4 regions of the Shinella sedimenti genome follow, and region 1 is predicted to be linked to each of the others. Evidence: predicted binding sites of a transcription regulator. Region 1 holds the regulator's gene; each other region holds the start of a gene.

Evidence for each region. The regulator PhoB, encoded in region 1, activates phosphate uptake and scavenging genes when phosphate is short. The targets are predictions, from matches to a motif close to TGTCATNNANCTGTCAT.
Region 2: a site for PhoB is predicted at 2,362-2,378, ahead of MKI86_RS06765 (UDP-2,3-diacylglucosamine diphosphatase). Genes of this name have one in related genera too.
Region 3: a site for PhoB is predicted at 2,862-2,878, ahead of olsB (l-ornithine N(alpha)-acyltransferase). Genes of this name have one in related genera too.
Region 4: a site for PhoB is predicted at 2,497-2,513, ahead of MKI86_RS00300 (DUF47 domain-containing protein). Genes of this name have one in related genera too.

Annotation. Positions count from the first base shown of each region.
Region 1 covers NZ_JAKVIN010000003.1:326,170-332,113, reverse strand. Annotated here, with positions in the region: gene argF (ornithine carbamoyltransferase) at 1-457, opposite strand, end outside; gene MKI86_RS08995 (aspartate aminotransferase family protein) at 487-1,677, opposite strand; gene MKI86_RS08990 (GcrA family cell cycle regulator) at 2,102-2,641, shown strand; gene phoB (phosphate regulon transcriptional regulator PhoB) at 2,768-3,451, opposite strand; gene phoU (phosphate signaling complex protein PhoU) at 3,471-4,199, opposite strand; gene pstB (phosphate ABC transporter ATP-binding protein PstB) at 4,250-5,065, opposite strand; gene pstA (phosphate ABC transporter permease PstA) at 5,079-5,944, opposite strand, start outside.
Region 2 covers NZ_JAKVIN010000002.1:543,499-549,442, reverse strand. Annotated here, with positions in the region: gene dgcA (N-acetyl-D-Glu racemase DgcA) at 1-110, shown strand, start outside; gene MKI86_RS06770 (MFS transporter) at 80-1,297, opposite strand; gene MKI86_RS06765 (UDP-2,3-diacylglucosamine diphosphatase) at 1,439-2,284, opposite strand; gene MKI86_RS06760 (NADP-dependent malic enzyme) at 2,517-4,829, shown strand; gene MKI86_RS06755 (ABC-F family ATP-binding cassette domain-containing protein) at 4,889-5,944, opposite strand, start outside.
Region 3 covers NZ_JAKVIN010000003.1:191,890-197,833, forward strand. Annotated here, with positions in the region: gene lspA (signal peptidase II) at 1-488, shown strand, start outside; gene MKI86_RS08330 (hybrid sensor histidine kinase/response regulator) at 544-2,820, shown strand; gene olsB (l-ornithine N(alpha)-acyltransferase) at 2,924-3,802, shown strand; gene MKI86_RS08340 (NADP-dependent malic enzyme) at 3,877-5,944, opposite strand, start outside.
Region 4 covers NZ_JAKVIN010000001.1:62,044-67,987, reverse strand. Annotated here, with positions in the region: gene ilvA (threonine ammonia-lyase) at 1-54, opposite strand, end outside; gene MKI86_RS00310 (TrkH family potassium uptake protein) at 304-1,758, shown strand; gene MKI86_RS00305 (hypothetical protein) at 1,838-2,413, shown strand; gene MKI86_RS00300 (DUF47 domain-containing protein) at 2,538-3,182, shown strand; gene MKI86_RS00295 (inorganic phosphate transporter) at 3,182-4,189, shown strand; gene MKI86_RS00290 (hypothetical protein) at 4,283-4,621, opposite strand; tRNA gene MKI86_RS00285 (tRNA-Lys) at 4,913-4,988, opposite strand; gene MKI86_RS00280 (caspase family protein) at 5,136-5,944, opposite strand, start outside.

The DNA.
Region 1 (5,944 bases):
AGGTCTTGCCCTTGCTCGAACCGCGATGCTCCTCGAAGGTCATGACATCGGCCATGATCTGGCAGGGATGCGTGAGATCCGTCAGCGCATTGATGACCGGCACCGTGGCGTGCTCCGCCAGTTCCAGCAGGCGTGCATGATCCGTCGTGCGGATCATGATGGCGTCGACATAGCGCGACAGGACTTTGGCCGTGTCGCCGATCGTTTCGGCGCGGCCGAGCTGCATTTCCGTGCCCGACAGGAACAGCGTCTCACCGCCGAGCTGGCGCATGCCGACGTCGAACGAAACGCGCGTGCGGGTGGAGGGTTTCTCGAAGATCATGGCAAGCATCTTGCCGGCCAAAGGCTTGGTTTCGGTGCCGGCCTTGTTGGCGGCCTTTCGCGCATGCGCATCGTCCATGATGACGCGGAGATCGCTTTCCGAAACGGCGGAAAGATCGAGAAAATGCTTGGCCATGATGTATCCTGTCCCAGTCCCTTGTGCGCTCAGGCAGCCTTGGCGGCGCTCAGCTTCTCGGCGGCCCGCTCAATGCGGGCAAGCCCTTCGCGTGCATCTTCCGCCGTGGTGATCAGCGGCGGCAGAAGGCGCAGCACATTGTCGCCCGCCGGTACGGCAAGCAGCTTTTCAGCGCGCACGGCCTTCAGCAGATCGGCGACAGGAATCCGCGCCTTGATGCCGAGCATCAGGCCCTCGCCGCGCACGTCCTCGATGATGTCAGGGAAGCGATCCTGCAGCGCCGCGAGGCCCTGACGGAACACCAGCGCGACATCACGCACATGCTCCAGGAAGCCATCGGCAAGCACCACGTCGAGCACGGCATTGCCGACGGCCATGGCGAGCGGATTGCCGCCATAGGTGGAGCCGTGCGTGCCGGCCACCATGCCGGATGCCGCTTCGGCCGTCGCAAGGCACGCACCGAGCGGGAAACCGCCGCCAATGCCCTTGGCGATTGCCATGATATCGGGCGCAACGCCGGAATGCTCATAGGCGAAGAAGCGGCCCGTGCGGCCAACGCCCGTCTGCACCTCATCGAGGATGAGCAGCAGGCCGTATTCGTCGCAGAGCTGGCGCAGCTCCTGCATGAACTCCTTCGGCACCGGCCTGAGGCCGCCCTCGCCCTGAACGGGCTCGATCAGGATTGCGGCGGTTTCCTCGGTGATCGCGTCCTTTACGGCGGCGATATCGCCGAAGGGAACCTTCAGGAAGCCCGCCGCCTTGGGGCCGAAGCCCTCGATGTACTTTTCCTGTCCGCCCGCGGCGATGGTCGCGATCGTGCGGCCATGAAACGCGCCTTCGAAGGTGATGATGTGGTATTTGCCGGGATGCCCCTTGGCGAAATGGTAGCGGCGCGCGGTCTTGATCGCGCATTCCAGCGCTTCCGCACCCGAATTGGTGAAGAACACCTTTTCCGCGAAGGTTGCGTCCGTCAGCCGCCGGCCGAGGCTTTCCTGACCCGGAACCTCATAGAGGTTGGAGAGGTGCCAGACCTTGTCGGCCTGCTCCTTCAGCGCGGAAACGAGATGGGGATGACCATGCCCAAGCGAGCTGACGGCCACGCCGGCGGCGAAATCGAGATATCGGTCGCCCTTCTCGTCGACCAGCCAGACGCCCTCCCCGTGCGTGAACCGGAGCGGCGCACGCATATAGGTTTCATAGAGCGGCGCGGCATCGGCCATGGCGCGTATCCTCCAAAAGGGATGCGGAAAAGAAATTCAGGGGCTTGACTTTCCGATTGCCAGAAAAATCAAAAGCCGCCTTGCGGCGGCATGCTGCACTATCTGCATTTCATGTCGTGATGTCAATAAAATGCATAGCTCCAAATCGCACTGAACCTCCCGCAGGGTGAGGATTCACGGCATCCATGGACAGTGTCGCTATCGAGTCACACCCTACCAGCAAGTTGGGGAAAACTCCGAAATCGATTCGCCCCGATTCCCCCGACTCTTGTCACAGAGTCCCCCGGACTCTAGGTTAAGGGCCAATTACTAGACTGCATGCGGCGGAACTAGTCACCACCAGAGTTAGGGCGCTCAGGCTGCGAATTCGTTCGTGGCGCGATGAGGGATTCCCGCATAGCGAGCGCCGAACGGAGACGAGAGCATGAACTGGACAGACGAGCGGGTCGAGAAACTCAAGAAGCTCTGGAGCGAGGGCCTCAGCGCCAGCCAGATCGCTGCGCAGCTCGGCGGCGTGAGCCGCAACGCCGTCATCGGCAAGGTGCACCGGCTTAACCTACCGGGCCGCGCCAAGGCTGGCGGCACGCCGGCTTCGGCCCGTCCGAAGCGCCCGGCGGCGACCACCCCGCGCCCCTCGAACTTCGCAGCGCGCCCGGCCAACGCCCCCCGCCCGGTCAGCCGGCCGGTGGGCAATGCGCTCACCAAGGACGAAGTCGACACCGATTTCGACGTAGAGACCGAGAACCTGCCCGTCGTCATCAGCGGCAAGAACGTCGTGGTACCGATGTCGCGCAAGCTGGAACTGACGCAGCTCACCGAGCGCACCTGCAAGTGGCCGATCGGCGATCCGCTGAACGACGACTTCCATTTCTGCGGCTGCGAATCCCCTGACAACTCGCCGTACTGCACCTATCACCAACGCCTCGCCTACCAGCCTTCGGCCGAGCGCCGCCGCGCGCGGTGACATTAGCGACAGAAGAATAGAAACGGGGCCGGAAGGCTCCGTTTTCGTTTGTGCGGCAAGTGGCACGCCGAGACGCAAACAGGCCCCGAAGGGCCCATTTCCGTCCTCGGGAGGAATTGCGTTCGCTCAGGTTTCCAGCGAATAGCCGGCGCCGCGGACCGTGCGGATGACATCCTGCATGTTGGCGAAGTTGAGCGCCTTGCGCAGACGGCCGACATGCACGTCGACCGTGCGCTCGTCGACATAAATGTCATGCCCCCAGACACCGTCGAGAAGCTGCGAGCGTGAGAAGACGCGGCCGGGCGAGGTCATCAGGAATTCCAGGAGGCGGAACTCCGTCGGGCCGAGGCGCACTTCACGCGTGCGGCGATGAACGCGATGCGTCTCGCGATCGAGTTCGATATCCCCGCAGCGCAGCACCGTGGACACGACTTCCGGCTTGGCACGGCGCAGCATTGCCCGCACACGGGCGACGAGTTCCGGCGTGGAGAAGGGCTTGACCACATAGTCATCCGCACCCGTGGCCAGGCCACGCACGCGTTCGCTCTCCTCGCCGCGCGCCGTCAGCATGATGATCGGCAGGCGCTCAGTTTCCGGCCGCTGGCGCAGGCGCCGGCACAGCTCGATGCCGGAAACACCAGGCAGCATCCAGTCAAGGATGAGAAGATCGGGCATGCGCTCCTGCAAGCGCATCTCCGCCTCGTCGCCGGACAGGATCGTATCCACCTCGAAACCTTCCGCCTCGAGATTGTAACGCAGGAGGACGCTCAGCGCCTCCTCATCTTCCACGACGGCTATTCTGGGCACCATGTAGAGAACCCTATCCAGTTTACTCGGAAGCTTCGGAGACATCGGCCGTGACGACGGATGTCGAGGTGTCGTCCTTCGGGCGCTCGCCCTCGGGCTGGGAGCCGGTCGCCATGTAATAAATGGTTTCGGCAATGTTGGTCGCATGGTCGCCGATGCGCTCGATGTTCTTGGCGCAGAACAGGAGATGGGTGCAGGGCGTGATGTTGCGCGGGTCTTCCATCATGTAGGTCAGGAGTTCGCGGAACAGCGAGGTGTAGATCGCATCGATCTCGTCGTCGCGCTCACGGATGGCCTTGGCCTTGTCCACCGAACGGGTGGCGAAGACATCGAGTACTTCCTTGAGCTGCATCAGCGCCAGTTCGGCCAGATGCTCGAGACCGCGGGCAAGCTTGCGCGGCATGCCCGAGCTCTGCACGGCAATCACGCGCTTGGCAGTGTTCTTGCCGAGATCGCCGACGCGCTCCAGCTCCGCGGCAATGCGGATCGTGCCCATGATTTCGCGCAGGTCCGCCGCCATCGGCTGGCGCTTGGCGATGGTGACGATCGCCTTCTCGTTGATCTGGCGTTCGGCATTGTCGAGGATCACGTCCTCGGAAATGACCTTCTGGGCCAGCGCCGCATCGGCGGAAACAAGGGCGCGGACCGAATCCGCCACCATCTGCTCGGCCGTGCCGCCCATTTCGGAAATGCGGCGGGAGAGATATTTCAGTTCTTCGTCGTAAATCGAGACAATATGGGTCGATGACATCGTTCTGTCCTTAATACACGCGGGTTTCAGGGGCTAAGGCGACGAAAACGTCAGCCGAAGCGGCCCATGATGTAGTCCTGCGTGCGCTGGTCATCCGGGTTGGTGAACATCTTGTCGGTGTCGTTCTCCTCGACGAGGTTGCCGAGGTGGAACATGGCGGTGCGCTGCGACACGCGGGCCGCCTGCTGCATGGAGTGCGTCACGATGACGATCGTGAAATTGGTGCGCAGCTCGTGGATCAGTTCCTCGACCTTGGCGGTGGCGATCGGGTCGAGCGCCGAGCAGGGCTCGTCCATCAGGATGACTTCCGGGCTGACGGCGACGGCGCGGGCGATGCACAGGCGCTGCTGCTGACCACCGGAGAGGCCCGTGCCGCCTTCGTGCAGGCGATCCTTCACCTCGTTCCACAGGCCGGCCTTCTGCAGGCTCTGCTCGACAATGGCGTCCATGTCGGCCTTCGCCTTGGCGAGGCCATGGATGCGCGGACCATAGGCAACGTTCTCGTAGATCGACTTAGGAAACGGGTTCGGCTTCTGGAACACCATGCCGACGCGGGCGCGCAGTTCCACGACGTCGATGTTCGGATCATAGATATCGTCGCTGTCGAGCGTGATGCGGCCGGTCACGCGGCAGCCGTCGATCGTGTCGTTCATGCGGTTGAGCGTGCGCAGGAACGTCGACTTGCCGCAACCCGAAGGGCCGATGAGCGCGGTAACGGTGTTTTCGCGGACGTTGAGGTTCACGTCGTAGAGGGCGCGCTTCTCGCCGTAATAGACCGAAACGTCCTTGCCGATCATCTTGTAGGAAATGTCGTTCATTTGTCTGTCCAGGGCTTTCTCGACTGCTGCTTCTGACATCATGTTCATATGACCGGTCCTTCTACCAGCGTCGTTCGAAACGGCGGCGCAGGAGGATCGCACCGACATTCATGAGGATGAGGAAGATGAGGAGCACGATGATGGCTCCCGACGTGCGCTCCACGAAGGCGCGTTCGGCCTCGTTCGCCCACATGTAGATCTGCACCGGAAGAGCCGTTGCCGGGTCCATCGGCGTTGCCGGGACGTCGGCGACGAAAGCGACCATGCCGATGAGGAGCAGCGGCGCGGTTTCGCCGAGCGCATGGGCAAGGCCGATGATCGTGCCGGTCAGGATGCCCGGCATGGCGAGCGGCAGGACGTGATGGAACACGGTCTGCATCTTGGAGGCACCGAGCCCGAGTGCTGCTGCACGGATCGAAGGCGGCACGGCTTTCAGCGCGGCGCGGGTCGCGATGATGATCGTCGGCAGCGTCATGAGGGTCAGCACCAGACCGCCGACCAGCGCCGCCGAGCGCGGAAAGCCGGCAAAGTTGATGAAGACGGCGAGACCGAGCAGACCGTAGACGATGGAAGGTACGGCGGCGAGGTTGTTGATGTTGACCTCGATGAGATCCGTGAAGCGGTTCTTCGGGGCAAACTCTTCGAGATAAATCGAGGCGGCCACGCCGATCGGCAGCGACAGCACCAGCACGATCAGCATCATGTAGAGCGAACCGATGAGGGCGACGCCCACGCCTGCGGCCTCCGGACGGCTCGATGCGCCGTTGGTGAAGAGTCCGGTGTTGAAGTGCTTGGAAAGGGCGCCGCTTTCGGCAAGCTGGTTCATCCAGCCGACCTGCTTGTCGGAGACCTTTCGGTTCGTTTCGGGCACGCCGAGATCGATCTGCCCCTTGAAGGCGGAGTCGAGATCGCCGTGCGCCAGGAAGG
Region 2 (5,944 bases), on a different contig from region 1:
CCGACTTCGTCGATCTCGACGGGCCGCTGCTGCTGGCCCGCGACCGGGAGCCAGCCCTGCGCTACGATGGCTCCGACGTTTATCCGCCGGAGCCGGCGCTCTGGGGCTGAGCGGACGGCGCAAGCAATCGACCCGCGACGATGGATATGAGACCGGCCGCAGCGACGAGCGACATCAGATAGAAGCCCTGAACACCGTACCAGCTGAAGGCATAGCCCGATACGAAGGTCGCCAGAGCCGTAAAGATGCCGGTGTAGAAGAAATAGAGCCCCTGCGCCGCCGCCTCCTGCTCTTCCGAAACGCGCTGCACGAGGCGGCTCTGCGCGCTCATATGGATGAGCGCATAGGTAAAGGCATGCAGGCACTGCAGCGCGAAGTAGCCGGCGAACGACATCTCCATCGGAAAGACGATCCAGCGCACGACGGCGACCGACGCACCGACGATCATCATGGACCAGAGATTGAACCGCCGCCTGAGCTGGACGGCGAACAGGAAGAACACCACCTCCGCCAGAACGCCCGCACTCCAGAGGATCCCGACATCCACGCCGCTGAAACCCATCTTCTGCCAGTAGATCGCCGAGAAGGCGAACAGCATGGCATGGCTGGCATTGACGAGCGAAACGCCGATCAACATGAGCTGCACATCGCTTTGTCGAAGCGTGCTTTTGGTCGGCATGGTCGCGATGGCGGCAATCGGCGACGGCCGGCGCGGTTTGCCGATCTTCGGCGCGATCAGGGCGCCCACGACGGTCAGGACGAAAGCCGCCGCCATCGCCGGCAGCACCATGGCGCCACCATAGAGCCCGGCGAGCCAGCCGCCCGCCATCGTCGCCACGATGAAGGCGAGCGATCCCCACAGGCGCATGCGGCCATAGTCGAAATTCCAGCGCCGCACGCCTGACAGCATGATTGCCTCGGTGATCGGCACATAGGGCGAATAGACCGCGCCCTGCAGCGTATAGAGCAACAGGATCGGCCAGAACGAGCCGGTCGCAAACAGTGCCACGGCCGTCAAAAGCGAGAGCAGTGCCGACCACAGAAGCACGACCGAGCGCTCGCCGATCCGGTCGGCGATGACGCCCGCGACCGGCGCGGTGAAGACCCGCACGAACAGCGGCACCGCAAGCACGATGCCGATCTGGAAATCGGTAAGCGAAAGCGTTTCCAGCCAGACCGGGAAAAACGGCAGCGCAATGCCGTTGACCATCATGGGCGCGCAGAAAACAAGCGCGATCCGTACGGCGAAGAACGGCGGCGCGCCGGCGGTAACTCTGAACCCGGAAGGGGGCGTCATTGGCGGGAAACCTGCATTGAAACGCTTGCCGCTCTATCATGCTGGAGGGCACAGGCCAATCCACGATTTTTCAGGCGGTGGCACTCTGTCCGGGGGCCGCCCGGCCATACCAGCCTTATCCCGGCCGCGCGCGAGAACGCGTCAGGCGGCCTCTGCGCCGACCCGTTCGCGCGTCTCGATAGCAGGCATCTGGTGGGACACGGCAAGGATAGCTGCGGGCCTGGAGGCCATCGTCTGCCAGGTGATCAACTCCATCTCGCCGTCGTGATGCTCTGCAATCGCCGTGCAGCTTTCCACCCAGTCGCCGCTGTTGATGTAGCGGATGCCGTCGATTTCGGTGATGACGGCGTGGTGGATATGGCCGCAGATGACGCCATCGGCGTTGTTGCGGCGTGCCTCCTCGACGACGACCTTCTGGAACTCGCCGATGAAATTGACGGCCGACTTCACCTGTTGCTTCGCCCATGAAGAGAACGACCAGTACGGCAGGCCGAGCCGGCGGCGGATGGCGGCGAAGACCACGTTGATCGCGATCGCCGCGTCATAGGCCCAGTCGCCGAGATAGGCGACGACACGCGCATGACGCACGACCACGTCGAACTCGTCTCCGTGCAGCACGAGATAGCGCCTGCCGTCAGCGCCTTCGTGGATCATGCGCTCGGCCACCTCGACACCGCCGAAATGCGTGCCAGGGAAATCGCGCAGGAACTCGTCGTGATTGCCGGGGATATAGACGATGCGTGTGCCTTTGCGCGCCTTGCGCAGGATCTTCTGCGTGACATCGTTGAAGGCCTGCGGCCAGTACCAGTTTCGCTTGAGCCGCCAGCCGTCGACGATATCGCCGACGAGCACGATGGTCTCGGCCTCGTGATGCCGCAGGAAGTCGAGCAGGAAATCGGCCTTGGCGGCCTTCGATCCCAGATGCACATCCGAGATGAAGAGCGTGCGGAAGTGGCGGACATCAGGGTCGGCAGGGGTCACGGTCATGCGTTCGTCTCCGGTGGCCGGCCACCACGGTCATCGTCATGACGGGCAGCTCTCGGTCTCCTGAAAACCAGACTCCTATTTCAGATTGATGACACACCTATGCATTTTCGGCAGGCAAATAGGCATTGCACCCGCCGTTGAATGCGGCTTTATGGTACACCCGTTAAACTTCACGTCGCGGCGGTTTTGTGCCACGAAGCCCGCAACGAAAACAGAATATGGCAGGAGTATCATGAGCACCGGTGACAAACCGCGGACGCAGAACGGCCCCGCAAGTGGAGACATCGACCAGCAGGCGCTTTTCTTCCACCGTTATCCCCGCCCCGGAAAGCTCGAGATCACCGCCACCAAGCCGCTCGGCAACCAGCGCGACCTCGCGCTCGCCTATTCGCCGGGCGTCGCCGCCCCCTGTCTTGCCATCCGCGACGATCCGAGCACGGCGGCCGACTACACGGCGCGCTCCAATCTCGTGGCCGTGGTTTCCAACGGCACGGCCGTGCTCGGCCTCGGCAATATCGGGCCGCTCGCCTCTAAGCCCGTCATGGAAGGCAAGGCCGTCCTCTTCAAGAAATTCGCCGGCGTGGACGTCTTCGACATCGAGATCGACGCCCCGACCGTCGAGCAGATGGTCGATGTCATCTCCGCTCTCGAGCCGACCTTCGGCGGCATCAACCTTGAGGACATCAAGGCGCCCGAATGCTTCGAGGTCGAGCGCCAGTTGCGCGAGAAGATGGATATCCCCGTCTTCCACGACGATCAGCACGGTACGGCCATCATCGTTGCGGCCGCCGTCCTGAACGGCCTTGAGCTTGCCGGAAAATCCCTCGCCGACGCCAAGATCGTCGCCTCCGGGGCCGGTGCGGCTGCGCTCGCCTGCCTCAACCAGCTGGTTGTGCTCGGCGCCAAGGTCGAAAACATCTGGGTCCACGACATCGAAGGCCTCGTTTACAAGGGCCGCGAAGAGCTGATGGACCAGTGGAAGGCCGTTTACGCCCAGGAAACCGACAAGCGGGTGCTCGCCGAAACCATCGACGGTGCCGATGTCTTCCTCGGCCTTTCCGCCGCCGGCGTGCTGAAGCCCGAATTGCTCGTGCGCATGGCAGAAAAGCCGCTGATCATGGCGTTGGCCAATCCGAAGCCGGAAATCATGCCCGAGGAGGCGCGCGCTGCCCGCCCGGACGCAATGATCTGCACCGGCCGTTCGGATTTCCCGAACCAGGTCAACAACGTCATCTGCTTCCCCTACATCTTCCGCGGCGCGCTTGATTGCGGCGCCCGCACGATCAACGAGGAAATGAAGATGGCCGCCGTGCGCGCCATCGCATCGCTCGCCCGCGAGGAAGTATCCGACGTCGCCGCCCGCGCCTATTCGGGTGAAACGCCGGTCTTCGGTCCCAACTACCTGATCCCCTCACCGTTCGATCAGCGCCTCATCCTGCGCATCGCGCCGGCCGTTGCGCGTGCGGCTGCCGAAACCGGCGTGGCCACGCGCCCGATTGCCGATTTCGACGCCTATCTCGACCAGCTGAACCGCTTCGTCTGGCGTTCGGGCTTCATCATGAAGCCGATCTTCGCGGCAGCGAAGAACGCCGAGAAGAAGCGCGTGATCTTCGCCGAAGGCGAAGACGAGCGCGTACTACGCGCCGCTCAGGTGCTGCTGGAAGAGGAAATCGCCAAGCCCATCCTCATCGGCCGCCCGCAGATCATCGAGACGCGCCTGAAGCGCTACGGCCTGCGCATCCGTCCCAATACCGATTTCGAAGTGATCAACCCGGAAGACGATCCGCGCTATCGAGACTATGTGGACGACTACTTCCGCATCGTCGGCCGCAAGGGCGTGATCCCGGAAGCCGCGCGCACCATCGTGCGCACCAACCAGACCGTGATCGGTGCGCTGGCCGTCAAGCGCGGCGAGGCCGATGCGCTGATCTGCGGCGTGGAAGGGCGCTATGCCAAGCACCTGCGCGACGTCAGCCAGATCATTGGCAAGAAGCCGGGCGTTCTAGACTTCTCCGGTCTGAGTCTGCTGATCTCGCAGCGCGGCGCGACCTTCTTTACCGATACCTATGTCACCTTCGATCCGACGCCCGAGGAAGTCGCGGAGATGACGGTGATGGCGGCAAAGGAAATCCGCCGGTTCGGCATCACGCCGCGCGCCGCCCTCGTTTCGCATTCGAACTTCGGTTCGCGCGATTCCGACAGCGCCTACAAGATGCGCCGCGCGATGGATATCGTGCGCGAGCTCGACCCGACGCTGGAAGCAGATGGCGAAATGCACGGCGATGCCGCCATTTCCGAAACGCTGCGCCAGCGCGTCATGCCGAACTCGACGCTGTCGGGCGAAGCCAACCTGCTGGTCTTCCCGAACCTCGACGCCGCCAACATCACGATGGGCGTCGTCAAGACGATGACGGACAGCCTGCATGTCGGCCCGATCCTGCTCGGTGCCGCTATGCCCGCCCATATCCTGTCGCCGTCGGCCACCTCGCGCGGCGTCGTCAACATGGCAGCGCTTGCCGTCGTGGAAGCCTCCTATCCGGATTGACGCCGTCAGCGGCATCCCGAGATAAAAACGGCCGCCGGCAAACCCGGCGGTCGTTTGCGTTAGGGCTGCCCCGAGAGGGTAATCCTGCGCGTAATGCCGATCGCCTCCAGAAACGCTTCGTCGTGGCTGACGACGACAAGCGCACCGTCATAGGCCCGCAGGCCGGCCTCCACCGCCTCGATGGAATCGACATCGAGATGGTTCGTCGGCTCGTCCAGAACCAGCAGGGCCGGCGGCTGGCCGGCGCCGAGTACGCAGGCCAGCCCGGCCCGCAGCAACTGTCCGCCGCTGAGGTTGCCCGCCATCTGTAGAGCCGCATCGGCCCGAAACATGAAGCGCGCCAACGCCGCCCGGCACGCATTCTCGTCCGCTACGGTATTGATCCGCCGGAAATTGTCGCGGATCGACAAGGCCGGATCGAGCAGGCTCACCCGCTGATCGAGCATGGCGAGATCAGTGAAGAGGCGCACGCTGCCCTTCGCCGGTTGCAGGTCTTTTGTCAGCAACGACAAGAGCGTGGTCTTTCCCGAACCGTTCGGGCCGGTGATGGCGATGCGCTCCGGCCCTGTAACGACAAGGGAGAAATCACGAACGACCGGCTGTTCCGGGTTGTAACCGGCGGTGACATCCTCCATCCGCAGGACCACGCGGCTTGTCGGCAGATGTGTCGGCGGCACGGTCATCGTCAGAGGCTGGAGCACTTCCATACGTTCGCGCGCCTTGGCAATCGCCTCGGCCGCCTCCGCCTGCCGGCCCTCGGCAAGTCGCGCATTCGCACCGCCCGTCAGCTCGCTGCGCTCCTTCATGGCGCCCAGAACGATGCGCGGAGTACCGCCCCGCGCCCGCTTGCGGCGGCCGGCACTGTCCCTGCGAGCCTGGCGCTCGGCGGTCGCCTGCATGGTGCGCGCCACCTCGTCGGCGTGCTTTTCCGCATCGGCGAGATCGCGGTGCGCCGCGGCCAGTTCGAGCGCCTTGCGCCGCCGGTAGGCGCTCCAGTTTCCGCCGTAGCTGTTGGCGCCGAGTGATGTCAGCTCCACGATGACGTCCATCGTCTCCAGCAATTCGCGGTCATGGCTGACGATCACCGCGCCGGCCCGCCAGCCGGCAAGCAGGTC
Region 3 (5,944 bases), 130 kb from region 1:
CCAATCGCATTCCCCTCATGTCCCGGCCGGTACCGGTCATCATCGTCATCCTGCTGGCGCTGCTGCTCGATCAGGCGGTGAAATTCGCCGTCGAGATGTGGCTTCCCTTCCAGGAGGCGGTGCATGTCATGCCGATGCTGGCCCTCTACCGCACCTACAATTACGGCGTCGCCTTCTCGATGCTGTCGGGTCTGGAGGGCTGGCTGATCGTAACGCTGCGCCTCTTCGTCGTGGCCTTCGTCGCCTGGCTGTGGCGGCAGACTCCGAAGGAGCGCGGGTTTGCCCATGCCGGTTACGCCTTCATCATCGCGGGTGCGTTCGGCAATCTCATCGACCGGGCGCTTTTCGGCTACGTGATCGACTATATCCTCTTCTACACGGAGACGTGGTCCTTTGCGGTGTTCAATCTCGCCGACAGTTTCATCACCATCGGCGCGGGCCTGGTGATCCTCGACGAGCTGCTCCTGCTGCGCCGCAAGGATCGCTAAACTTTTAGCGACTTGCTGAAGCCGATTTGAACGGTCCGCGTGATAAGCGGATCCCATGAGCGAACCCGTAAAGCTACAGAGCCGGCTTCAGGCCGAATTTGCCGAGGCACCGTCCCGGTCGGCTCGTGGCCGACTGGATGGAGAGGCGACGCTCGAAGACGTAGCATCCGCCACCCCGGCACCCGCGTCGGATAACTATGCGACGATCCGAAACGTCATTGCCGCCATCGGCCTGCTTTGCGCCGCGCTGGTTCTGATCACCGGGATCGCATCGGGCTTCTATGTCGCAGCCGCCGGGCTCGGCCTTGCGGGCATCGCCGGTGCTGTCTTCCTTTTCCTATCCCGCCAACCGGCCGCCGGCATCGAGACGGTGCACGATCGCGGCTGGGAGCGCAGCGAGACTTCTGAAATCCTCTCGGCGATCCATGACGTGTTGGGCGATATCATCGTCACCCGCACACTTGATGGCCGTATCCTGCGGGCCAATGCCATTTTGGGCGAACTGACGGGCGTCGCCGATGTCGAAGGCCGCAAACTGGAAGCGCTCGGCCTTTCCTTCCGCTCGCAGGCAAGCGCGCATCGCTACGATGTCGACATGCAGGGCCCGGCGGGCATGCGCATCTATTCCTGGCACGATGTCACGGTGCGCGATCCCGCGTCCGGCGAACTGGTGGTGCAGTCCATCGCCCGCGACGTGACGGAGGAGCGCCGCGCCGAAGTCGAGCGCGAGAAAGCCCGCCAGCGCGCGGAGGCGGCAAGTGACGCCAAGTCACGCCTGCTCGCCACCGTCAGCCACGAAATCCGCACGCCGCTTTCAGGTATCCTCGGCATGTCACATCTGCTGGGACAGACCCGGCTCACGGCCGAGCAGAAGAATTACCTCGCCGGCATGCGCCAGTCCGGGCACGCGCTGGTGCAGCTCGTCGACGATCTGCTCGACTTCTCCAGCATCGAGGCCGGGCGCTTCCAGCTGCGGCCCTCCGAAGAGCCGGTGCGTCCGATGCTGGAAAGCGTCGTGGAGATGCTGTCGCCGCGCGCCCATGAAAAGGGCATCGAGATCGGCTCGTTCGTCTCCGCGGATGTGCCGGGCCTGCTTCTATATGACGCTTCGCGCCTGCGGCAGGTGCTCTACAATGTCGTCGGCAATGCCGTGAAATTCACCCATAGGGGCGGTGTCCTGCTGGAAACGGCGCTCGACGGCGATGCCATCCTTATCCGGGTGACGGATACGGGCCCCGGCATGCGGCCGGACGAGCAGGCCCGCATCTTCGAGGAGTTCGAACAGACGGGCAGCGCTGCCCAACGCAGCGGCGGCACCGGGCTGGGGCTTGCGATTTCCGCACGCATCCTTTCCGAGGCCGGCGGCGCCCTGACACTCGAAAGCACACCCGGCCGCGGAAGCATCTTCACCATCCGCATGCCGGTCGAGGCGCGGTCGCGCCCCTCCCGCGGCGCGCGCAAGAGCGTGCTGCATGGCAGCCTCGTCTTTCTGTTGGCGCCGGCAGGCCCGGCATCGGCGGCGCTGGTGCACACCATCGGCGCGCTCGGCGGTGCCTGTCACCTCGCCACGTCCGTCGAGGAAGCCAAAGATGTCGCGCGCCGCCTGGCCGAGCGAGGCGAGAGCCTCACCGATATCATCGTGGACAACCGCCTGGCCGGGGCGTTCCGCCGCGAGCTGGTCGACATGGCCTATTTCCGCGAGAGTGCGGCGCGCCGGATTTATCTCGTCAACCCCGAGGATCGCGGCAGCCGCGCCATCGGCAAGGCCGAAGGCTATGATTCCTGGCTGATTCGGCCGTTGCGTGAGCGTTCGCTCGTCGAGGTGCTGCGCGGGCGGATGAAGGGCATCGAGGTGCGCGATGCCATCAACGACAACCGCCCGATCCTGAAGGACCCGCCGCCGGTGGCGCCCGATCCGCGTCCGGCGGCATTTTCCGGCATCCGCATCCTTCTGGCAGAGGACGATCCGGTCAACGCCATGCTGGTGCGTTCTGTCCTGGAGCGCGCCGGCCATACGGTGCGCCACGTGCCGGATTATCCGGCTCTTGTCTCCGCGCTCGGCGGGGCGACGGATGCGGGGCCGTTTGCGCCTGACCTGATCGTCACCGATCTCGGCATGCCGGGTGGAGAGGCGCAGGAGATGATCGCGCGGATCGTGCGCTGCGATTACGGCAATGCCCGCCTTCCCGTGATGGTGCTGACGGCGGACAACCGCACGGGCCTCGCTGAGGAACTCCTTGCCATCGGCGCCGATGCGGTACTGGCCAAGCCCGCCGATCCCGCGCGTCTTCTGGGAGAAATCGCCCGGATCGCGCGGCGGGCGCGGGCCTGACGGGCGACGCCGGCGGCTTTGCCCTATCCAAGCCAGCTTTACGTCATTATCCTGTTGCAGAATCGTGATTAAAGTCGCGAAGCTTGTTAACGGGTAGACTTCCATGACGCTCGACCTCGCCCAGACCATCGCTCCCGCGGAGATCGCTCAGAAGCCCGCCCCGGCAACGGAACGGCCGGCGTCTGACGTGCTGGGCCGCATCGGCAATCTCGAAACCCGTCTGGCGCGCTCCGTCTCCGAGATCGATGCCGCGCAGGCCGTGCGCTACCGGGTCTTCGTCGAAGAGATGAGCGCCCAGCTTTCGCCCGATGCCGTGCGCCGCAAGCGCGATATCGACGCCTGGGATATGGTGTGCGATCACCTGCTCGTGCTCGATACTTCGATCGAGGGTGACGCCGAGGAACAGATCGTCGGCACCTATCGCCTGCTTCGGCAGGATGTGGCGGCGGTTTCCGGCGGCTTCTATTCGCAGTCAGAATTCGATGTCGATGCGCTGATTGCCCGCCATCCCGACAAGCGTTTCATGGAGCTCGGCCGCTCCTGCGTGCTGCCGGCCTATCGCACCAAGCGCACGGTCGAGCTGCTCTGGCAGGGTGCCTGGGCCTATTCGCTGAAGCATGGCGTGGACGTGATGTTCGGCTGCGCCTCCTTCCACGGCACGGTGCCGGAAGAGCACGCGCTGGCGCTCTCCTTCCTGCACCACAATGTGCAGGCCAAGGACGACTGGAGCGTTTCGGCCCGGCCGGAGCTTTTCCGCGTCATGGATCTGATGCCGGCGGAAGGCATCGATGCGCGCAAGGCGCTGGTGGCCATGCCGCCGCTTGTGAAGGGCTACCTGAGACTGGGTGCGACGATCGGCAGCGGCGCGGTCGTGGACCATGCCTTCAACACGACGGACGTGCTGATCGTTCTACCGATCGGCCAGATTTCGGGCCGCTATCTCAACTATTATGGCGCAGACGCCGGGCGTTTCGCGAGCTGAGAATGAGACAGTAGGCAACACAGGCCGCAGGGGTGTTTTCTTCCCCTGCTGCCTGCTGCCTGCTGCCTACTGCCTTAACCGCCCGAATTATACGCGGCCAGCGTCGCCATGTTGACGATGTCCGAATCCTTCGCACCCATCGAGACGATCTGCACCGACTTGTCGAGGCCGACCAGAAGCGGGCCGATGACGGTCGAGCCGCCGAGTTCCTGCAGCATCTTGGTCGAGATCGATGCCGAGTGGAACGCCGGCATTACCAGCACGTTGCCGGGGCCTGAGAGACGGCAGAACGGATACTGCTCCATAATGCGCGGATTGAGCGCGACATCGGCCGCCATTTCACCGTCATATTCGAAATCGACGCGCCGGCGGTCGAGGATCTTCACCGCCTCGCGCACCCGCTCGGAGCGTTCGCCCGACGGATGGCCGAAGGTGGAGTAGGCGAGCATCGCCACGCGCGGCTCGTAGCCGAGGCGGCGGGCAAGGCCGGCAGCCTCTTCTGCGATATCGGCCAGTTCCTCGGATGAGGGCATGTCGTGCACGGCCGTATCGGCCACCAGCACGGCGCGGCCGCGGCAAAGCGCCAGCGAGGCGCCGATGACGCGGTGGCCGGGCTTTGGGTCGATGCAGCGGCGCACGTCTTCCAGCGCTGTCGAATAGTTGCGGGTCAGGCCCGTCACCATCGCATCTGCATCGCCAAGCGCCACCATGCAGGCCGCGAAATGGTTGCGGTCGTTGTGGATCATGCGCTGTGCATCGCGGTAGAGGAAACCCTTCCGCTGGATGCGGGCATAGAGATAGTCGATATAGGCATCGTTGCGCGTCGAGATGCGGGCATTGAGCAGCTGGATGCCGGGCCGGTCGAGGTCGATGCCGGCGCGCTCGGCGATTTCCCGCATCCGGTCGTCGCGGCCGACGAGGATGGCAGTGCCGAGTTGCTGGTTGGCATAGGACACGGCGGCGCGCATCATCTGCTCTTCCTCGCCCTCGGCGAAGACGACACGTTTCGGCTGGCGGCGCACGCGGGCGTAGATCTGCTGCAGCGTCGAGGCGATCGGGTCGCGCCGCGCCTTCAGGTCACGCGCATAGGCGTCGAGGTCGGGAATGTCCTTGCGTGCGACGCCGGTTTCCATCGCGGCCTTGGCCACGGCGACGGGAATGGCGGAGATAAGGCGCGGATCGAAGGGCACGGGAATGATGTATTGTGCCCCGAAACGCGGACGCACGCCCTGATAGGCGGCGGCCACGTCATCGGGCACGTCTTCCTTCGCGAGGTTGGCGAGCGCCTCGGCGGCGGCGATCTTCATCGCATCGTTGATCGTCGAGGCCCGCACGTCGAGTGCGCCGCGGAAGATGTAGGGGAAGCCCAGAACATTGTTGACCTGGTTCGGATAATCCGAGCGCCCCGTCGCCACGATCGCGTCGTCGCGGATGCGCGCGACTTCCTCAGGCGTGATTTCCGGGTCGGGATTGGCCATGGCGAAGATGATCGGGCGCGGGGCCATGGAGCGGATCATCTCTTCGGAAAACGCCCCCTTGGCCGAGAGGCCGAACACCACGTCGGCGCCGGCCATCGCCTCGGCCAGCGAGCGGCGGTCGGTCTTGACCGCATGGGCGGATTTCCACTGGTTCATGCCCTCTTCGCGGCCCTGGTAGATCACGCCCTTGGTGTCGCAGAGGATGACGTTGTCGGGCGCGAAGCCCATCGCCTTGATGAGTTCGATACAGGCGATGGCGGCCGCACCCGCGCCGTTGCAGACGAGCTTCGTCGTCTTGAAGTCGCGGCCGGTCAACGCCAGCGCGTTGATGAGGCCGGCGGCGGCGATGATGGCGGTGCCGTGCTGGTCGTCGTGGAAGACTGGAATGTCCATCAGCTCGCGCAGGCGGCTCTCGATGATGAAACAGTCGGGCGCCTTGATGTCCTCGAGATTGATGCCGCCGAAGGAGGGGCCGAGATAGCGCACGCAGTTGATGAACTCGTCGACATTCTCCGTATCGACCTCGAGGTCGATGGAATCGACGTCGGCAAAGCGCTTGAAGAGCACCGACTTGCCTTCCATGACCGGCTTGGAGGCGAGCGCGCCGAGATTGCCGAGGCCGAGAATGGCCGTGCCGTTCGAGATGACGGCGACCATGTTGCCG
Region 4 (5,944 bases), on a different contig from region 1:
TTCGGAAAAAAGCCCGCGCAAGGCCTCCAGGGCTGCGTCGACGTCGGATGTCATGCTGTGGTCCGTCTTCGGTTGGGATGCGGTTCGGTAGGCTGCATGTCGTGCCTTCGGCAAGGACAGAGACAGACAAAGACGATCATTCTTCCGACCCTTATACGATCCCGTGGCGCGCCCATGCGTGGCAGGGCGCAGCCAATCCCATCACCCCGGGGCGTCCTTGAGTTTGGACGTCGCAGAGGCTATGGCATATCGACGCGACGGTTTCCACCCGCCCTGGCCGAGATGGCCTCATCGAGACCAACCTTGAACGCCACGATCTTCCGTTCCGCCATCAATATCGCCGCCATCGTCGGCATGTACATGTCCGTGGCGATGCTCGTCCCGGCCTTTATCGACGTCTATTACGGCCATCCCGATTCGGAAGTCTTCTTCCTGTCCGCCTTCTTCACCGGGGGCCTTTCGCTTGCCACGGCCGCGGCCACCCGTTCCGGCCCACCGCCCTTCAACAAGCGCATGGGCTTTCTCGTCGTGAACATGCTGTGGCTTTCGGCCAGCATCATCGGCTCCATCCCGCTATGGCTGTCCTCTATGAAGCTCAGCTACGCGCAGGCCTTCTTCGAATCGGTCTCCGCGATCAGCACGACCGGATCAACCGTCATCGTTGGACTGGATCACGCGCCGCCCGGAATCCTGATGTGGCGGTCATTGCTGCACTGGCTCGGCGGCGTCGGGATCCTCGCGCTCGGCCTTTTCATCATGCCCTACCTGCGCGTCGGCGGGATGTCCTTTTTCAAGCTGGAATCGTCTGATACCGCCGACAAGCCGTTCGCCCGCATCGCCAGCTACACGCGCGCGTTCCTCGCGATCTATGTGTCGATCACCCTCATTTGCGCCGTCACCTATGCGGCCCTGGGCATGACCCGATTCGATGCGTTGAACCACGCCATGTCGACGGTCGCGACCGGCGGTCTTTCGACGCATGATGCCTCCTTCGGCTACTTCAAGAGCTTGCCGCTCCTGTGGGCCGCCACCTTCTTCATGACGCTTTCCAGCCTGCCGTTCTCGGTCCTCATCCTCTTCGTGGTGCGTGGCCGGATCAATGCCTGGCGAGACCCGCAGATCCGCGTCTTTCTCGGCTATCTCGTGCTGTTCGCCATCGCTGCCAGCATTTTTCAGCGGCTGCAGAACGGCGTGAGCTTCCACGAGGCGCTGGCGCATTCCTTCTTCACCGTCTCCTCGATCCTGTCCACGACAGGCTTCGTCAGCGATGACTATACGAAGTGGGGCCATTTCATCGTGGCACTCGCCTTCGTGGCAACCTTCATGGGCGGCTGTTCGGGCTCCACCGCGGGCGGCCTCAAGGCCTACCGGCTGATCATCCTGTTCAATTTCATGCGCACCGGCCTCTACCGCCTGATCTATCCCGATGGCATTCATGCCGTGCGCTACGGGACCATGACGGTGGATGTCGATTTCCAGCGCACGGTCTTCCTGTTTTTCCTCACCTATGTGAGCATATCTGCGATCGGCGCCATCCTGCTCGGCCTCATGGGCTATGACGTTCTGACGGCCGTCTCGGCCGCTGCCACCTCCCTCTCCAACGTTGGCCCGGGCGTCACGGAGGCCATCGGCCCGTCGGGTTCGTTCGCGATTTTTCACGATGCCGCACTCTACCTTCTCTCGTTCCTCATGCTGCTCGGTCGTCTGGAAATCCTAACCGTGCTTGTCGTTCTGACACCGCTGTTCTGGAAAAGCTGACCGGGTACAGTCCCTCGGGCGTTCTTGACTGTTGTCACGCTTCTCCGCATCTTGCCGAAATCGGCTGGAGGAAGACGGAATGTTCGTGTCGAAGTCACTGTTGCCCCTGTTTCTTGCCGCGTCGCTGGCGCCGCCGGCGCTCGCCGGACCGCTTGCCGATGCCGCGAGGAAGGCGGAGGAACAGGCCGTGGCCGGTGATCCCGTGGGGGCACACAACACCATCCGCGACGCCTTCGGCGCCTTCTCCGCCACGCTCCCCTTCACGATCGGCAAGGCTGTGTTCGTCGCCGCGCCTCCCGAGGGATACGGCATGTACGCAACGCGTCCCACGTCGGAGTTCAGATCCGGAGAAGCCTTGATTTCCTATGTTGAGCCCGTCGGCCTCACCTGGCGGGCGGTCGATGGCGGCAATCTGGAATCCCATTTCACCGTCGATCTCGAACTCCTCGATCCAAAGGGCGCCAAACTCGCCGAACAGAAGGCCTTCGGCTCCTTCGATTTCAAGGGGACCGTGCGCAACCAGGAAGTCTTCGCCAAGCTGACGCTCAATCTCAGCGGCCCGCCCGCCGGCGATTACGTGCTGCGCTACCGCTTTCGCGACACGGCGAGCGGTGCTGTCGCCATCAGCGAACAACCCTTCAAGATCGTGCAATAAGCCGGCTACCGAAGTTTTCCACAGGCTTTGAGAGAATTGTGACAAGGCCGAATCCGTGCTTTCCAGCGCATGGGCGCTGAATTATGACAGCGACATGACAACCCCAGCCATGTAAGGGGCACCCATGCTCTCGCTGTTTCGCAAACTCATGCCGCGTGAAGACCGATTCTTCGACCTCTTCGAGCGCCATTCCCGCACCGTCGTCGGCGCTGCCGAAGCGCTCCAGGCCGTCCTGGCCGGCGGCCCGGACATGGAAAAACACTGCGACCGCATCGTCGCGCTGGAAGACGAGGCGGACGCGATTACGGCCGAGGTGCTGCTTGCCGTGCGCCGCAGCTTCATCACGCCTTTCGACCGCGGCGACATCAAGGACCTGATCCAGTCGATGGATGACGCCATCGACATGATGCACAAGATGGTCAAGACCATCCGCCTCTACGAGCAGACGAGCTTCCAGCCCGGCATGCAGGAAATGGGCGCGGCCGTCGTCAAGGCCGCCCATCTCATCGCCGAAGCCATTCCTCTGCTCGACAAGGTGGGCGTGCACGCCGATCGCCTCAGCACGATTGCCCAGGAAGTGACCCGTGTCGAAGGACGCTCCGACGAACTGCACGATCAGGGCGTGAAAGAACTCTTCAAGACCTACGGCAAGACCGACCCGATGGCCTATATCATCGGCAGCGAGATCTACAGCGAACTGGAGAAGGTCGTCGACCGCTTCGAGGACGTGGCAGACGAAATCAGCGGCATCGTGATCGAGAACGTCTGATGGACGCCACCCTCGCCCTGCCGCTGCTCATCGCCCTCGTGGGCATCGCGCTGCTCTTTGACTTCCTGAACGGCCTGCACGACGCGGCGAACTCCATCGCCACCATCGTCTCCACGCGTGTTCTTCGCCCGCAATATGCCGTCATGTGGGCGGCGTTCTTCAATTTCATTGCCTTCCTGTTCTTCGGCCTGCATGTGGCCGAAACGCTCGGCAAGGGCATCATCGACCCCTCCATCGTCAGCCCGCTCGTGATCTTCTCTGCCCTTATGGGAGCGATCATCTGGAACGTGGTGACCTGGATCTTCGGCATTCCCTCGAGCTCCTCGCATGCGCTGATCGGTGGCCTGGTGGGCGCAGGCCTTGCCAAGACGGGCTTCGACGCCGTCGTCTGGAGCGGCCTGATCAAGACGGCGAGCGCCATCTTCCTGTCGCCCGCCATCGGCTTCTTCCTCGCCCTGATCCTGGTCCTCACCGTGTCCTGGATCTTCGTGCGCCAGACACCGTTTGCCGTCGATCGCACCTTTCGCGTGATGCAGTTCATCTCGGCCTCGCTCTATTCGCTCGGCCATGGCGGCAACGACGCCCAGAAGACGATGGGCATCATCGCGGTGCTTCTCTATTCGCAGGGCTATCTCGGCGGAGAATTCTACGTGCCCTTCTGGGTGGTCATCACCTGCCAGGCCGCCATGGCGCTCGGCACGCTGATGGGCGGCTGGCGCATCGTCCACACGATGGGTTCGAAGATCACCCGTCTCAACCCGATGCAGGGCTTCTGCGCGGAAACCGGCGGGGCAATAACCCTCTTTGCCGCCACCTGGCTCGGTATTCCCGTCTCGACAACGCACACCATCACGGGCGCCATCATCGGCGTCGGCGCGGCCCGTCGCGTTACGGCCGTTCGCTGGGGCCTTGCCGGCAACATTGTCTGGGCATGGATCATCACGCTGCCCTCGGCCGCGGCCATCTCGGCCCTGTTCTACCTGGTGTTCGCCGCCATTTCGGGCTGATCAAGAAACGGAAAAGCCCGGTGACAGCAACATCACCGGGCTTGCGCCGTCTCAAACGGCGACAACTGGCACCATCACGGCCGCTCGGATACCTCAGAATCCGGACTCTTCGCTCTCCAGATCGCTTCCCTCGCAGGCAGATACATTGGCGACCTTATAGGTCGTCTTGCCCACGCCAGCCGGCGGAACGGGCGTCAGCGTGACGATGACGTAGCATTCGGAGTTCTGCACCCGCCATTCGATCTGCCCGTTGTCGCGCGTGCGAACCTGCTCCAGCGTATCGAACGGTCTCTCGCCCATGGCCGACGAAACCTTGTTACTGCCAATGACCGCCTGAACCTGCTCGGCCGCATCGTAGAACCCGGAAAGTGCCGCCGATGCGGGCATTGCGAGGCCGAGCAGTACGAAAGGTGCGAAAAACGCGTATCTCATGAAGTCCTATTCCCTACCGTAAAAATGAATTGCCGCCATTGTGCACCAATCCCGCCCGACGCAAACCGCATCGGCACCGGATTACGCGGTAAAAACAAAACAATGAAAGACACCCGGCCCGGCCGGATTTCCCCGCCCCCGATCTAGCACCAGCGCCGCGCTTGTCAAACGCCAGAGAAGAGAACCTGACGCATGAAGGCACCGTCAGCGGATCTAGCGACATCGACAAGTCGAAATCCCCGGACGAACATCTGACGGTTTTAAAGAAATTCTCTGTTGAAGAGATCAAGGTGGTGAGCGCGCAGGGATTCGAACCCTGGACCTACTGATTAAAAGTCAGTTGCTCTACCGGCTGAGCTACGCGCTCCCAGGCGGTGCGAAGCGCCCCGCGGAAGTGGGCGGAACATATGCAGGAGGTTGTGCATGGTCAACCCGGAAAATGCACGGGAAAACAGCTTTTACAACGGACTGTGGATCGCCTCGCCCTCGCGGGAAGCCGCCGCGGCCGGTTGGCTCAGTGTACGGTGTATTTCATGAGGCCGAGCGACCAGTTGACGCTGCGATTCTCGACATCGCGCGTCCAGGTCTGCTTGAGCGTGCCGGCGATGTCGGCGATGGTGGTGCGCGCATCCAGTTCCTTGGTCAGGCCGTAGCCGGTCGGTGCCACGCCCGTGAGATCGACATCGTCGGCGACGACGATGGCGACCAGCACATTCTCGCTCGGGCCCTCGGCCTCGAAATCGAAGCCGTAATAATCGTCGGGAATGGTGATCGGCGTGCCGGGCGCCAATCGCGTGATCTTCTGCGCCGCTTCATTCGGAAAGATCTGGGTCGCCTTGCCGTCCGTGTCGACGTCGTAAAGGATGAGATGGCCGCCCGTGCGGCTTGTCACGGAAATGCGGAAACTGTCGCCGTTCTTGAGATGATCCGACGAAAGCGCGACCGCGATATCGCCGCTCTCGGCCTTGCCGAGGATGTCGCCGACGGCATCGACCGGGTCGGCTGCCACATACGCGGTCTGCGCCGTGTCCTCGACCTTGACCTCTTCGATTTTGCCGTAATCCGGCGTTTGCTGTTGTGTGTCGGTGGCGGAAACCGTTGTGCTTGAGGCGCTGGCGCCGAGCAGCGCATAGTTCACCTCGAGCTGCGGATCGAGGCCCTGGCACTGGCTTTGCGCCGCGCAATAGGCCTGTGACTGCTTCTTGACGTATTCGAGCAGTTCCGCATTCGAGACAATGCCATTGCCGTTGCTGTCGGCGGCCGAAATCTCGTGACCGTTGACGTAGGACAGCGTGAAGACGCCGTGACGCTCTTCCGGCGGCA